2 regions of the Kocuria sp. GQ42 genome follow, and region 2 is predicted to be linked to the other one. Evidence: predicted binding sites of a transcription regulator. Region 2 holds the regulator's gene; the other holds the start of a gene.

Region 1 (7,508 bases), on a different contig from region 2:
ACGGGTGCACCGTGGAGGACGAGGTCCTGATCGGGATGAACGCGACCGTCCTCAACGGCGCCGTGATCGGCACGGGCTCGCTGGTGGCCGCGGGCGCCGTCGTCCTCGAGGGCACCGTGGTGCCGCCCCGGTCCCTCGTGGCGGGGGTGCCGGCCAGGGTCCGGCGCGAGCTCACCGACGAGGAGCAGGAGAAGGTCCGCGCCAACGCGCGCACCTACGTCCGGCTCTCCGCCGAGCACCGCCGGCTCACCGCCTGAGCCGGGCCCGGCGGCCCGTCACTGCGCCGCGAGGGTGCGCGCGTAGTCCAGGTACGCGCCGTGGTCGAAGCCGGGCAGCAGGCACGACTGCACCACCCAGCACTGCAGCACCGAGAGGATGGCCTGGGCGAACATGCCGGCCCACTCGCGGGCCGCGTCGTCGTCGAGGCCCAGCTCCTCGACCGCCCACCGCCCGTAGCGCTCCTCCACCCGGTCCCGCACGCGCCCCAGGTGCTCCCCGGCCAGCGCGGCCAGACCGGGGTCGCTCACCGCCCCGCCCCACGTGATGAGCAGCAGGCGGGTGGTGGCGTGATCCGCGGCCAGCCGCTCCAGCAGTCCCACGACCCACGCCGCGGGGTCGGCGCCGGGCTCGTCCTCCGCGGCCGCGAGGACCCGGTCCAGGGCCGCGCGGGCGGCCGCGGCCACGAGCTCCTGCTTGCTCGGGAAGTGGTTGTAGAGCGCCCCCGCGGACAGTCCCGTGGCGGCGATGATGCGGTGCATCGACGCCCCCTCGTAGCCGTGCTCGAGGAAGCACTCGCTGGCGGCGGCCACGATCTCGCGGCGGCGCTCGTCCTTGTACTGCTGGCTCACCCGGGGCACGGGCTCAGCCTACGCCACGAACGGTCGTTCGATCGGAGCCGGCGGGCGGGACCCCGGCGGCGCGCGGCGTGGCAGAATGCGCCCATGCCTGCCCAGACCCTCAGCCCGTTCGTCGACGCCTCCCTCGACGCCGCCCACCTGGACGACCCCGGCACCGCGACCGGCCGCACGCTCGGATGGGGTGTGGTCAGCACCGCCGACATCGCGGAGAAGGTGGTCCCGGACATCGCGGCGCTGCCCGACGCCCGGCTCGTGGCCGTGAGCTCGCGGGACCAGGACCGCGCCGAGGACTTCGCCCGCCGGCACGGGGTGGAGCGGGCCTACGGCGGCACCGCCACGAGCACGGGACTGGACCGGCTCGCGGCCGATCCGGACGTGGAGATCGTCTACGTGGCCACCCCGCACGGCTACCACCACCGGGACGTCTCGGCGCTGCTGCGGGCCGGCAAGCACGTGGTGTGCGAGAAGGCCCTCGCCATGACCGCGGCGGAGGTCCGGGACCTGTGCCGCCTGGCCCGCGAGCACGGCGTCTTCCTCATGGAGGCCGTCTGGACCCGCATGACCCCCGGCTTCCGCACCGCGATGCGCTGGGTCCGGGAGGGCCGGCTCGGCCGGGTCCGCTCGGTCGAGGGGTCCATCGGCACGCACCGGGCCCTGGACCCGGCCCACCGCCTGTTCCGCCGGGCCGACGGCGGCGGGGTGCTGCTGGACATGATGGTCTACCCCCTGACGTGGACCTCCGCGGTCCTGGGGGCCCCGGAGCGCTGGAGCGCCCGCGCGGAGCTCGGCGCCACGGACGTGGACCTGGACACCGCCCTGACCCTGGACTTCGGGCACGGCCGGGCGCACGTGAGCGGCACGCTGTCCGCCACGGTCCCCCACCAGGTGACGATCAGCGGCACGGACGGCTGGCTGCGGGTGGACGGACGGATCAACTGCCCGACCACCCTGGTGCTGCAGACCGCCGAGGGCGCCCGCACGGGCGCCGCCCCCGTCGTGGAGCGCGTGGACGTGGCGGGCGCCGGATACGTGTTCGAGATGCGCGAGGCCACCCGCTGCGTGCAGCAGGGCCTGCTCGAGTCCCCCGTGATGCCGTGGGCCGACTCCCTCGAGCTCGTGGAGCTCTTCGACCGGGTGCGGGCGCAGATCGGCGTGCGGTATCCCCACGACGCCCGCTGAGGGCGGTTCGCCCTGGGCGATAGGGGCCGGGACCCGTTGAAGACCGCGGGGAGCGGGATTATCATGGTCGACAGTTGAGTTGGTTCGACTCAACTAAATGTCGAAGACATTGCTCATATGGTTGAGGAGATGATTGACGTGGCCACGATGTTCACCCCGTTCAACGATTTCGACCGGCTCGCCGCCTCGCTGTTCGCCCGGCAGGGCCTGCGCGAGATGCCCATGGACCTGTACCGGGACGGCGACCAGTACATCCTCCGGGCGGACCTGCCCGGCATCGACCCGGAGAGCGTCGACGTCGACGTCGACGGCCAGCTGCTGACGATCCGCGCGGAGCGGGAGCTGCCCGAGGTGCAGGACGTCCAGTGGATCACCCGGGAGCGGCAGAGCTCCTCGTTCGTCCGCCAGCTCAACCTGGGCCAGGGCATCGACATCCAGAACATCGCCGCGAACTACGACAACGGCGTGCTCACGGTGACGATCCCCGTCTCGGCGCAGGCCAAGCCGCGCAAGATCCAGGTGGTCTCCGGCCAGGGCGAGCAGCAGGCCCTGGGCGAGGGCCGGGACGAGTCCGGCGACCGCGTGATCGGCGAGGGCGAGCTCGTCAACGGCGCCGGGTCCACCCAGTCCACGGAGGGCTGAGCCCGGTCCCCGGCACCGGCACGCCCCGGGCGGGGCCTCCACGGCCACGGGCCCGTTCCCCGCGGGGAACGGGCCCGCCGCCGTGCCCGGGCCGCCCGCGACCTCCGGCCGGACGGCGGGCCCGGCCAGCGGGCGGGGCGCCGCCTCGGGTATCTTGGCACCAGGAAGCACCACCACCGATCCGACGACATCCTGGGAGACAGCCCGCACATGGCCAAGATCATCTACACCCGCACCGACGAGGCGCCCCTGCTCGCCACCTACTCCTTCAAGCCGATCATCGAGGCCTACGCCTCGACCGCCGGCGTCGAGGTGGAGACCCGTGACATCTCCCTGGCCGGGCGCATCATCGCCGCGTTCAGCGACCGCCTCCCCGAGGAGCAGCGGGTGGACGACGCCCTCGCCGAGCTCGGCGAGCTGGCCAAGAAGCCCGAGGCCAACATCATCAAGCTGCCCAACATCTCCGCCTCCGTCCCGCAGCTGAAGGCCGCGGTCAAGGAGCTGCAGGAGCAGGGCGTCGCCCTCCCCGACTACCCGGACGAGCCCCGCACCGAGGAGGAGAAGGAGACCCGGGCCCGCTACGACAAGATCAAGGGCTCCGCGGTCAACCCGGTGCTGCGCGAGGGCAACTCGGACCGCCGCGCCCCCGCCTCGGTCAAGAACTATGTCCGCAAGAACCCGCACCGCATGGGCGAGTGGACGGCGGAGTCGAGGACGAACGTCGCCACGATGGGCGCCGACGACTTCCGGGACAACGAGAAGTCCGTGGTCATGGACGGCGACGACACCCTGACGATCCGCCTCGTGGCCGAGGACGGCAGCACCACGGTGCTCAAGGAGTCCGTCCCCGTGCTGGCCGGCGAGGTCGTCGACGGCACCGTGATGCGGGCCGCCGCCCTGGACGCGTTCCTCGCGGAGCAGGTCGAGCGCGCCAAGCGGGAGGACGTCCTGCTCTCGGTGCACCTGAAGGCCACCATGATGAAGGTCTCCGACCCGATCATCTTCGGCCACGTCATCGAGGCGTTCTTCCCGGAGCTCTTCGCCGCCCACGGCGCGGCCCTCGAGAAGGCGGGCCTCTCCCCCGCCAACGGGCTCGCGGCGATCCTCAACGGCCTCGACGCCCTGCCCGCCGACGTGCGCGACGACGTGCGGGCCGCGATCGACAAGGGTCTCGCCGAGGGCCCGAAGCTCGCCATGGTGAACTCCGACAAGGGCATCACGAACCTGCACGTGCCCTCCGACGTCATCGTCGACGCGTCGATGCCGGCCATGATCCGCACCTCCGGGCACATGTGGGGCCCCGAGGGCGAGGAGGCGGACACCCTCGCGGTGCTGCCGGACAGCTCCTACGCCGGGGTCTACCAGGTGGTCATCGACGACTGCCGCGCCCACGGCGCGTTCGATCCGACCACCATGGGCTCCGTGCCCAACGTCGGCCTCATGGCGATGAAGGCGGAGGAGTACGGCTCCCACGACAAGACCTTCGAGATCCCCGTGCAGGGCACCGTCCAGGTCGTCGACTCCTCCGGCGCCGTGCTCATCGAGCACGAGGTCTCCCCCGGGGACATCTGGCGGGCGTGCCAGACGAAGGACGTCGCGATCCGCGACTGGGTCAAGCTCGCCGTGACCCGCGCGCGGGCCTCCGCGACGCCGGCCGTGTTCTGGCTGGACCGCACCCGCGCCCACGACACCAACCTCATCGCCAAGGTCGAGGAGTACCTGGCCGAGCACGACACCGAGGGCCTGCAGATCGAGATCATGTCCCCCGAGGAGGCGACCGCGTTCTCGATCGAGCGGATCCGCCGCGGCGAGGACACCATCTCGGTCACCGGCAACGTGCTGCGCGACTACCTGACGGACCTGTTCCCGATCCTCGAGCTGGGCACCTCCGCGAAGATGCTCTCGGTGGTCCCGCTCATCAACGGCGGCGGGCTCTTCGAGACCGGCGCCGGCGGGTCCGCGCCGAAGCACGTCCAGCAGCTGGTGGAGGAGAACCACCTGCGCTGGGACAGCCTCGGGGAGTTCCTCGCCCTCGCCGCGAGCCTCGACCACCTGGCGACCACGGCCGACAACGAGCGTGCCCGGATCCTCGGCGAGACCCTCGACCGGGCCACGGGCACGTTCCTCGAGGAGAACAAGTCCCCGAGCCGGAAGGCCGGCGAGATCGACAACCGCGGCAGCCACTTCTACCTGGCCCTGTACTGGGCCCAGGAGCTGGCCCGCCAGGACGAGGACGTCGAGCTGGCCCAGGCCTTCGCCTCCGTGGCGGAGCAGCTGGCGGCCAACGAGGACGCGATCAACGAGGAGCTGCTCTCCGTGCAGGGCCGTCCCGCCGACATCGGCGGCTACTACCGCCCGGACGACGCCAAGACGTTCTCGGTGATGCGCCCCTCGGAGACCTTCAACCGGGTCCTCTCCTCGCTCAGCGCGTGAGCTGATCGCCTGAGCTGAGCGCGCGGGCCGACCGCGCGCACCGGCACGGGCAGCACGCACGGCAGCGGCCGCACTCCCCACGGGGAGTGCGGCCGCTGCCGTGCGCGGGGCATGCCACCCTGGGGCGCCTGCCGGAAGACGGCCCCGGGAGACGGCCCCGGGAGATAGCTCAGTGGAAGAAGTGCCGCGCCCCGGTGAAGTACATCGTCACGCCGGCGGCCTCGGCCGCGGCCACGACCTCCTCGTCCCGGATCGAGCCGCCGGGCTGGACCACGGCGCGCACGCCGGCGTCGAGGAGCACCTGGAGGCCGTCCGCGAACGGGAAGAACGCGTCCGAGGCCGCCACGGCGCCGCGCGCGCGCTCGGCGCCGTCCTCGCCCAGGGCGTTGGCCCGCTCCACGGAGAGCTTGCAGGAGTCCACCCGGTTGACCTGGCCCATGCCGATGCCCACGGACGCGCCGCGGTCGGCGAGCAGGATCGCGTTGGACTTCACCGCCCGCAGCGACGTCCACGCGAAGGCGAGGTCGGCGAGCGTCCGCTCGTCCGCCGGCTCCCCCGCGGCCAGCGTCCAGCCGGCGGGGTCGTCGCCCGCGGCGTCGAGCCGGTCCGAGACCTGCAGCAGCGCGCCGCCGGAGATCTGCCGGTACTCGAGGACGTCCCGCGCGAAGCCCTCGGGCAGCTCGAGCAGGCGGATGTTCTTCTTGGCCTGCAGGATCTCCAGGGCCGCCGGCTCGAAGCCGGGGGCCACGACGACCTCGGTGAAGATGTCCTGCACGGTCTCGGCCATCGCCCGGGTCACGGTCCGGTTCGCGGCGATGACCCCGCCGTAGGCGGAGAGCGGGTCGCACGCGTGGGCCTTGCGGTGGGCGTCGGCGATCGGGTCCTCGGCGCCGGGGGTGGCCACGGCCAGCCCGCAGGGGTTGTTGTGCTTGACCACGGCCACGGCCGGCTCGTCGAAGTCGTAGGCGGCGCGCAGTGCGGCGTCGGCGTCCACGTAGTTGTTGTAGGACATCTCCTTGCCGTGCAGCTGGTCGGCCTGGGCGATGCCGGGGGACGCGGCCTCGTCCACGTAGAGCGCCCCCTTCTGGTGGGGGTTCTCGCCGTAGCGCAGGGAGGCCGAGCGCTGCAGGGCCAGGCCGGCGTAGGGCGGCCAGAAGTTGGCGTCCTCGTCCTGCTCGAACTGCTGGGCCGTCCAGGTGGCCACCGCGGTGTCGTAGGCGGCGGTGTGCGCGAACGCCGCGGCGGCCAGCCGGCGGCGTGCCCGCAGGTCGAAGCCGCCCGAGGCCGCCGCCTCCACGACCGCGTCGTAGGAGGACGGGTCCACGACCACGGACACGGCCGCGTGGTTCTTCGCGGCGGCCCGGACCATGGAGGGGCCGCCGATGTCGATCTGCTCGACGACCTCGTCCTGGCCCGCGCCGGAGCGCACGGTGTCCACGAACGGGTAGAGGTTCACGACCACGAGGTCGAACGGCTCGATCTCCAGCTCGGCGAGCTGGTCCATGTGGTCCTGCTTCCGGCGGTCCGCGAGGATGCCCGCGTGCACCCGCGGGTGCAAGGTCTTGACCCGCCCCTCCAGGCACTCCTGGAACCCGGTGACCTCCGCGACCTCCGTCACGGGCACGCCCAGGTCGGCGATGCGCCGTGCGGTCGAGCCGGTGGACACGATCGCGACGCCGGCCCGGTGCAGCCCCGTGGCGAGACCCTCCAGCCCGGTCTTGTCGTAGACGGACACCAGCGCCCTCTTGAGGGGCACGCGGTCAAGCTGGGTGGGGCTCACAGGTTCTCCAAGCGTTCGAGGTCTGGGGTTGCCGGCGGGGTCCGCCGGGAACCATTTTACGGACCCTCGCCGGGCCTGCTCACCGGGCGTCGTGCAGGGCTCCCTGCCGGGCCGCCGCGTCGAGCGTGCGCACGAGCAGCTCGCGCTCGGCGGCCTTGATCCGCTCGTGCAGCTGCGCCTCGGTGTCCCCCTCCTCCACGGGCACCGCCGCCTGCGCCAGGATCGGACCGGCGTCGACGTCGGCCACGACCTCGTGGACGGTGACGCCGGTGACCTTCACCCCGTGCGCGAGGGCGTCCCGCACCGCGTGCGCCCCCGGGAAGGACGGCAGCAGCGAGGGGTGGGTGTTGACGATGCGCCCCGCGAACGCCTCGACGAACTCGGCGTCCACGATCCGCATGAACCCCGCGAAGACGATCCGGTCGGGCTCCCGGGCGGCCACCGCCTCCTGCAGGGCACGGTTCCACCGCGTCCGGTCGGGGTGGTCGCCGGGCCGGACGAGGAACGTCTCGACGCCGGCCTCCCGGGCCCGCTCCAAGCCGGTGCAGGGCTTGTCCGCACCCACGGCGGCGATCTCGACGTCGATCCGGCCCTCCCGGACGGCGTCGAGGACCGCC
Region 2 (7,508 bases):
CGGCCAACTTCGAGGACCTCTTCGGCGACATCTTCGGCGGAGGCGGCGGAGGACGCCGCCGCCGCACGACCTACTCCACCGGCGGCGCGGGCGGCCCCGGCGGCCCGGGCGGGTTCGAGGACCTGTTCGCCCAGTTCGGCGGTCAGACCGGGTACGGGGCGCCGGGCGGCTACGGCGGCTACCAGGCCCCGCCGGCGCGCGGGGAGGACATCCGGACGGAGACGACCATCCCGTTCCGCTCCTCGGTGCACGGCACCACGGTCAAGCTGCGCCGGGGCAACGGCCAGGAGACCACGGTGCGGATCCCGCGCGGCGTGCGCGACGGGCAGAAGCTCAAGCTCGCCGGCAAGGGCCACTCGGGTGCCGGCGGGGCCGGCGACCTCTACGTCACCGTCCACGTGACCCCGCACCCCTTCTTCCGGCGCGTCGAGGGCACGGACGACGTCGAGGTCACCGTGCCGATCACGTTCCCCGAGGCGGCCCTGGGCGCCACGATCGAGGTGCCCGTGCTGGACGGCGGCACCGTGCGCGTGAAGGTGCCGGCGGGCACGTCCTCGGGCCGGCGCTTCCGCGTCAAGGGGCGCGGGTTCGGCACGGCGAAGGGCACCGGCAATCTGATCGTGACGGTCGAGGTGCACGTCCCGGCCGAGCTGGACGAGCAGGCGCAGGCCGCGGTCCGGGCGTTCGCCGAGGCGACCGCGGACGAGGACCCCCGGGCCCGCCTGGCCGAGAAGGCACGGGTGTGAGATGGCACTGGACGCCGACCAGCCGCTGTTCGTGATCTCCGTGGCCGCGGAGATCGCGGAGATGCACCCGCAGACGCTGCGCCAGTACGACCGGCTCGGCCTCGTCAGGCCGTCCCGCGCCCCCGGCCGCGCCCGCCGCTACTCGCAGCGCGACATCGAGAAGCTGCAGCAGATCCAGGTGCTGTCCCAGCAGGGCGTGTCCCTCGAGGGCATCCGGCGCATCCTCCAGCTGGAGAACCAGGTCGCGGCCCTGCGGTCGCGCGTGGCGGAGCTGTCCCAGGAGCTCGAGGACGCCCGGGACCGGGCCGAGGAGTCCTCGCGGATCTTCGCCGCCGGCGTCGGCGGGGACGTGGTGCGCATGGCCCGCGGCGCCCGCCCCCGGGCCCGCAAGATCTCGCAGGCCGTGGTGCTGTACCGGCCCCCGCGCCAGCAGGAGCGCTGAGCCGCACCGGTGCCCGGGCCGGGCGGTCAGCGCAGGTGCTTCTCGAAGCCCACGTCGTACACGCCGCCCGGATAGACCCGGGCGGTCCCGGGCAGCAGGACGTACCCGCTGCTGCGGTACAGGGCGGACGCCTCCGGCTGGCGGCTGCCCGTGGTGAGGTGGATGCGCCGGTAGCCCGCCGCGGCGGCGAGCCGCTCGAGCTCGGCCAGGACCCGCCGCGAGATCCCCCGCCGGCGGTGCGCCGGGGCGGTCCACACGCGCTTGAGCTCCGCCGTGGCGTCGTCGTGCCGGCGGAACGCGCCGCCGCCCACCGTCGTGCCGCCCTCGAGGAGGAGCAGGAGCGCTCCGGCGGGGGCGGTGAAGTCGTCGACGGGGTGCTCGGCCATCTCCTCCGCCCCGATCTCGGGACCGTAGCGCTCCACGTACTCGTGGTGCAGGCCCTCGAGCAGCGGCTGCGTGCGGGGATCGCCCGGGGGCACGACGACGAAGCCGTCCCGCTCCGGGCCGGGCACTGCGCGCACGCCGTTGCGCTCCGCGCCGGGGACGGCGCTCACGCCGTCCGGCGGTAGACGAGGTCGCGGGGGACGCGCCCCGCCTCCCGCGCCTTGCGCTCGAAGCTCGTGAGGACCCGTCCCTCCCAGCGCGGGGCCCACCCGGTGTCCGGGTGCTCGTCGTCGGCGAGCGGGCCCGGGTGGACGTTCTCGAACTGCGGGGACGCGTCGAGGACCTCGCGCATCACCAGGGCGTACTCCTGCCAGTCCGTGGCGAGCCGCCACAGCCCGCCCGGGACGAGCACCCGGGCGGCGAGCTCGGCGAACGCGGGGGAGACCAGGCGCCGCTTGTGGTGGCGGGTCTTGTGCCAGGGGTCCGGGAAGAACACCCACAGCTCGTCGACCGAGGCCGGGGCGAGCATGTGCTCCAGGACCTCGGGGGCGTTGGCCTGCGCCACGCGGACGTTGTCCACCCCGGCCTGGGCCGCCTTGAGCAGCAGATCCGCGATCCCGGGCTTGTACACCTCGACGGCGAGGAAGTTCCGCGCCGGGTCCTGGGCGGCGGCGTGCACGACCGCCTCGCCGAGCCCGGAGCCGACCTCCACGACCAGCGGCGCCTCGCGCCCGAAGGCCGCGGCCGCGTCGAACTCGTGGTCGGGGTGGACGGAGGTGTCCGTGCGCACGCGCGGGACGTCGAGCACCCGGGTGGGCGCCCAGTCGTCCCAGGCCTTCTGGCGGCGGGCGGTGAGGCGGTCGCCGCGGCGCACGAAGGAGTACGGCCGGCGGTGGAACGCCTCGGGGACGGGGCCCTGCGCGGGGCCCTCGGCGGGGGAAGGGGTGTGCTCGCTCATCGCCCTACATCCTAGGGGCTGGGCGGACGGCGGGCGCGTCGGCGCCGGGAACGGGCGGCTCGGACCAGCGCCGGCGGGGCGCCTCCCACGCCGCGAACCGGGCGAGCAGCTCGTCGGCGTCCTGGGCGACCACGGCGGCGTCCCGGTACTCGGGACGCACGAGACCGGCCGCGGACATCGAGGCCACCGCGTGCAGCAGGGGCCTCCAGTAGCCGGCCACGTCGAGGAACCCGACCGGCTTGGCGTGCACCCCCACCTGCAGCCAGGTCCACGCCTCGAAGATCTCCTCGAGGGTGCCCAGGCCGCCGGGCAGGGCCACGAACCCGTCGGCGAGGGCGGCCATCTCCGCCTTGCGCTCGTGCATCGTCCGGACGATGCGCAGCTCGGTCAGTCCCGGGTGGGCCGTCTCGTCGTCGACGAGCGACTGCGGCATGACCCCGACCACCTCGCCACCGGCGGCCAGCGCGGCGTCGGCGACGACGCCCATCAGACCCACGTGGCCGCCGCCGTAGACGACGCCCACGCCGCGGCGGGCGAGGGTGGTGGCGAAGGCCCGGGCGGCCTCGGGGAACAGGGGGTCGGAGCCGAGGGATGCCCCGGTGTACACGGCGAGTCTCATGAGGACATTGTCGCCGTCGCCGTCGCAGTCCCCGTCGCAGTCCCTCATCCCCGTCCTCGTCCCTCATTTCTGTCCCTCGTCCTTCTCCACGTCGCGGCGTCGATAGCATGAGGCGCGCCCCGCGCCCGCCCTGCCGACCCGTGCCGAAGGACCTCCCGTGAGCTCACCGCCGCCCGACGACCCCGTGCGCTCCCGCCTGCGTCTCTCCGGCGGCAAGGACCGGGTGGTGCTGGTGGCGGCGCTGGGGATCCTCAGCGCGGTGAGCCCGATGGCCACGGACATGTACCTGGCCTCGATGCCTGCCATGGCCGGGCACTTCGGGGCGTCGGCCTCCGCGGTGCAGCTGACGCTGACCACGTACATGGTCGGCATGGCCGTGGGGCAGTTCCTGCTCGGGCCCGTGTCCGACGTGCTGGGCCGGCACCGGCTCATGGTGGCCGGCAACGCGCTGTTCCTGCTCAGCTCCGTCGCCGTGGTCCTGGCCCCGAGCATCGGGACGGTGCTGGTCCTGCGCGCGGTGCAGGGCCTCGCCGGGGCGGCCGGCGTCGTGATCGCCCGCGCGGTGGTCTCGGACATCGCCTCCGGCCGCGGGGCCGCGAAGCTGTTCTCGATCCTCGCGACCATCACCTCCCTCGCCCCGGTGGTGGCCCCGCTCCTGGGCGGGGTGATCGCCACGGTGGCCCCGTGGCAGACCGTGTTCTGGGTGCTCGCGGCGTTCGGGCTGCTGATGCTGGCGTGCTCCGTGCTCGTGGTCCCCGAGACCCTGCCCCCGCACCGGCGGCACCGCGGCGGGGTCGGCGCCGTCGTCACCGGGTCCTGGCGGGTGCTGCGCACCCCGTCCTTCATGGCCTACGCCCTCGCCTTCGGACTCGCGTTCGGCGCCCTGTTCTCCTACATCTCCGCCTCCTCCTTCGTGCTGCAGAACGTGCTCGGCTACTCGGCGCTCGGCTACTCCGTGGTGTTCGCCGTCAACGCGGGCGGCTCCATCCTGGGCGCGGTCGTCAACACCCGCCTCGTCGACCGGGTCGAGCCCGGCACGATCCTCTGCACCGCGATCGTGGTCATGGCCGCCGTCAACGTGGTGGGTCTGGGCCTGGTGCTGGCCGGGATCACCGGGTGGACCACCCTGGCGCACCTCTTCGTGAGCCAGACCTGCATCGGCTTCGTCATGGGCAACGCCGTGGCCCTCGCCCAGGGCCGGGTCCCGGGCCGGGCCGGGGCCGGGTCGGCGGTGCTCGGACTGGTCCAGTTCCTCCTGGGCGGGCTCGTGAGCCCGCTGACCGGCCTGGCCGGTCAGCACACCGCCGTCCCGATGGCCGTGTCCATGGCGGTGTGCTCGCTGCTCGCCGCGGGAGCCGTGCTGCTCGCGCGCCGCCTCTCGCGGCGGGCGCCGGAGGGCCCCGCCGCCCCGTCCGGCCCGTAACCGGGCGGAAACGGGCCGGGGCCACACTGTGGCCGATCCATCGGTCCCTGACCGGGGGAGCAGCGGACCTGTGATTAGATGCCTTCGGCCGAGACCGAGGTCACAGTCCCGTTCCGGCCCGATTCCCGATCCACCCGACACCCACGGGAGAACACATGCTCCAAACCATCGAGACTGCCCTCGGCGAGCTGGGCGGCATCATCTGGGGGCCCTACGTCCTCATCCCCCTGCTGCTGCTCACCGGTCTGTACCTGACCGTCCGGCTGGGCGGGCTGCAGTTCCACAAGCTGGGCTCCGCGCTGCGACTGGCCCTGTTCGACCGCAAGGACGCGGACGCCCGCGGCGGCGACGTCTCCCAGTTCCAGGCGCTGACCACGGCGCTCGCGGCCACCGTGGGCACCGGCAACATCGTGGGCGTGGCCACCGCGATCTCGATCGGCGGGCCCGGCGCACTGTTCTGGATGTGGGTCACCGGTCTGCTCGGCATGGCCTCCAAGTACTCCGAGGCGTTCCTGGCCGTGCGGTTCCGCACCACGGACGCCAAGGGTGAGATCTCCGGCGGCCCGCAGTACTACCTGGAGCGCGGCATCCGCAACGGGTTCGGGAAGTTCCTGGCGATCTTCTTCGCCGTCGCCGCCGCGCTGGCCGCGTTCGGCATCGGCAACATGACCCAGGGCAACTCCATCGCCTCCAACCTGGAGAGCTCGTTCAGCGTCCCCACCTGGATCACCGGTGTGGTGCTCGCCGTGCTGACGCTCGCCGTGCTCGTGGGCGGGATCAAGTCCATCGGGAAGGTCACGGCGGGCTTCGTCCCCGTCATGATCCTCTTCTACGTCCTGGGCGCCCTGTTCATCCTCGTCGTCAACGTCGCGGCCATCCCGCAGGCGGTCGTCCTGATCTTCACCGATGCCTTCTCCGGCACGGCGGCCGTCGGCGGGTTCGCCGGATCGGCCATCATGCTGGCCGTGCAGATGGGCGTGGCCCGCGGCATCTTCTCCAACGAGTCCGGCATGGGATCGGCCGCGATCGCAGCGGCCGCGGCCCAGACCACCCACCCGGTCCGCCAGGGGCTGGTCTCCATGACCCAGACCTTCATCGACACCATCATCGTGGTGACCTGCACGGGTCTCGTGCTCATCACCACCGGGGTCTGGGAGCAGGGGGCGGACTTCGCCGCGACCATGACCGGCGACGCCTTCAGCCAGGGCCTGCCCGGGCAGTGGGGCCACTACGTGGTCACCATCGGGCTCGTGATGTTCGCCTACTCGACGATCCTCGGGTGGGCCTACTACGGCGAGCGCTGCATGGAGCGGCTCTTCGGCCGGCCGGCCGTGATGCCCTACCGGGTCGTGTTCTCCCTGGTCGTGTTCGTGGGCTGCACCGTGCCGCTGGCGGTGGTGTGGAACTTCGCCGACGTGATGAACGGCCTCATGGCCCTGCCCAACCTCCTCGGGCTGCTGCTCCTCTCCGGGCTGGTCGTCCGCGAGACCAGGCACTACCTGGACCACGACCCCAAGCTGCGGGCGGACCGCCGCCAGGTCGACGCGTTCATGGAGGGCCATCCCGGAGCGATCGACTCGTACGAGCGCACCGGCGTCTGACGGCTGTCGGCGCACGAGGGCCCGGCCTCCTGACGGGGACCGGGCCCTCGGTCTAGCCTGAGGGGCATGAGCGAACTCCCCGAGCCCCGCCTGTTCTCCTGCGCGGACGCCACCGGCGCCGTCCACGACCAGGGCGCGCACGTGATCGACTGGATCCCCACGGGCCACGCCCCGGTGCTGTGGCTGTCCCCGAGCACCGCGCTCGAGACGGGCAAGCCCGTGCGCGGGGGTGTCCCGATCTGCTTCCCCTGGTTCGCGGACGGGGCGGAGGGCGGGCGCGAGCCCAAGCACGGCTTCGCCCGCACGCTCCCGTGGCACGTCGAGTCGCGCGAGTCCTCGGACCACGAGGCGATGATCGTCTACCGGCTCTCGGACGCGGACGTCACCGATCCCGCGCACCGGGAACAGTTCCCGTACCAGTTCGAGGCCTACTGCGTGGTGCGCTTCGGCACCGAGCTGTCCCTCGAGCTGAGCGTCACCAACACGGGTGAGCGCCCGTTCGACTTCGAGGAGGCCCTGCACGCCTACCTGGTGGTGGGGGACGTGCGGAAGATCCGGGTCGAGGGGCTGGACGGGGCGTCCTACCGCGACAAGGTCCTGGACCGGGAGGACCGCGTCCAGGAGGGGGACCTCCGGTTCGACGGCGAGACCGACCGGGTGTACCGCTCGACCGGCGACGTCGCCGTGGTGGACCCCGTGCTGGGGCGGGTGCTGCGGATCCGGAAGAAGAACTCCGGCACCACCGTGGTGTGGAACCCCGGGGCGGAGATGGCGGCGGCGATGCCCGACGTGGGGCCGGACGGCTGGACGGACTTCGTGTGCGTGGAGGGCGCCAACACCCACGCCGACGCCGTGCACCTCGAGCCCGAGGAGACCCACAGCATGGGCTACCGCCTGTCGGTGGAGACCACGGCGGAGGACCCGGGCCGCCCACCCGCCTGATCCTCGGGACCGTCCGGGGATCAGAAGGGGGGAGGGTCTGCGTCCTCGGGCACGGAGCTGCCCCGCCCCCCGACGTCCGGGACCGGTCCGCCCGATGTGGCACCGCCCGACGTGGCACCGGCCGAGGGGTCCGGCACGGTCCGGTAGGTCCGTCCGGCCGGTGAGGTCCACTCGAGCACTCCGCCGGCGGGCGCCGGCCCCGGCTGCCGCACCGACCAGCAGCCGAGGGCACCGCGGCGGTGCTTGACGAGGTGGTGGTGGCGGCACAGGTGGGCCAGGTTGTCCGCGGCGGTCCGGCCGCCGTCCTGCCACGCCACCGTGTGGTCGAGGTCGCAGCGCTCGGCCCGCCGCCGGCACCCCGGAAAACGACAGGTCCCGTCGCGCAGCCGCAGC

What was found. The regulator HspR, encoded in region 2, represses chaperone genes until heat shock. The targets are predictions, from matches to a motif close to AAGTTGAGTCNNNNNGACTCAACTT.
Region 1: AC6CH6_RS06095 (Hsp20/alpha crystallin family protein) is a predicted target of HspR. The motif match lies at 2,108-2,132, and genes of this name have one in related genera.

What each region holds. Positions count from the first base shown of each region.
Region 1 covers NZ_JCAXEN010000002.1:124,214-131,721, reverse strand. Annotated here, with positions in the region: gene AC6CH6_RS06110 (gamma carbonic anhydrase family protein) at 1-257, shown strand, start outside; gene AC6CH6_RS06105 (TetR/AcrR family transcriptional regulator) at 276-857, opposite strand; gene AC6CH6_RS06100 (Gfo/Idh/MocA family protein) at 942-2,036, shown strand; gene AC6CH6_RS06095 (Hsp20/alpha crystallin family protein) at 2,166-2,678, shown strand; gene AC6CH6_RS06090 (NADP-dependent isocitrate dehydrogenase) at 2,889-5,111, shown strand; gene purH (bifunctional phosphoribosylaminoimidazolecarboxamide formyltransferase/IMP cyclohydrolase) at 5,281-6,891, opposite strand; gene purN (phosphoribosylglycinamide formyltransferase) at 6,971-7,508, opposite strand, start outside.
Region 2 covers NZ_JCAXEN010000007.1:14,009-21,516, reverse strand. Annotated here, with positions in the region: gene AC6CH6_RS14215 (DnaJ C-terminal domain-containing protein) at 1-746, shown strand, start outside; gene AC6CH6_RS14210 (heat shock protein transcriptional repressor HspR) at 748-1,188, shown strand; gene AC6CH6_RS14205 (GNAT family N-acetyltransferase) at 1,215-1,742, opposite strand; gene trmB (tRNA (guanosine(46)-N7)-methyltransferase TrmB) at 1,739-2,530, opposite strand; gene AC6CH6_RS14195 (LOG family protein) at 2,535-3,149, opposite strand; gene AC6CH6_RS14190 (multidrug effflux MFS transporter) at 3,307-4,572, shown strand; gene AC6CH6_RS14185 (alanine/glycine:cation symporter family protein) at 4,728-6,173, shown strand; gene AC6CH6_RS14180 (D-hexose-6-phosphate mutarotase) at 6,240-7,115, shown strand; gene AC6CH6_RS14175 (HNH endonuclease signature motif containing protein) at 7,136-7,508, opposite strand, start outside.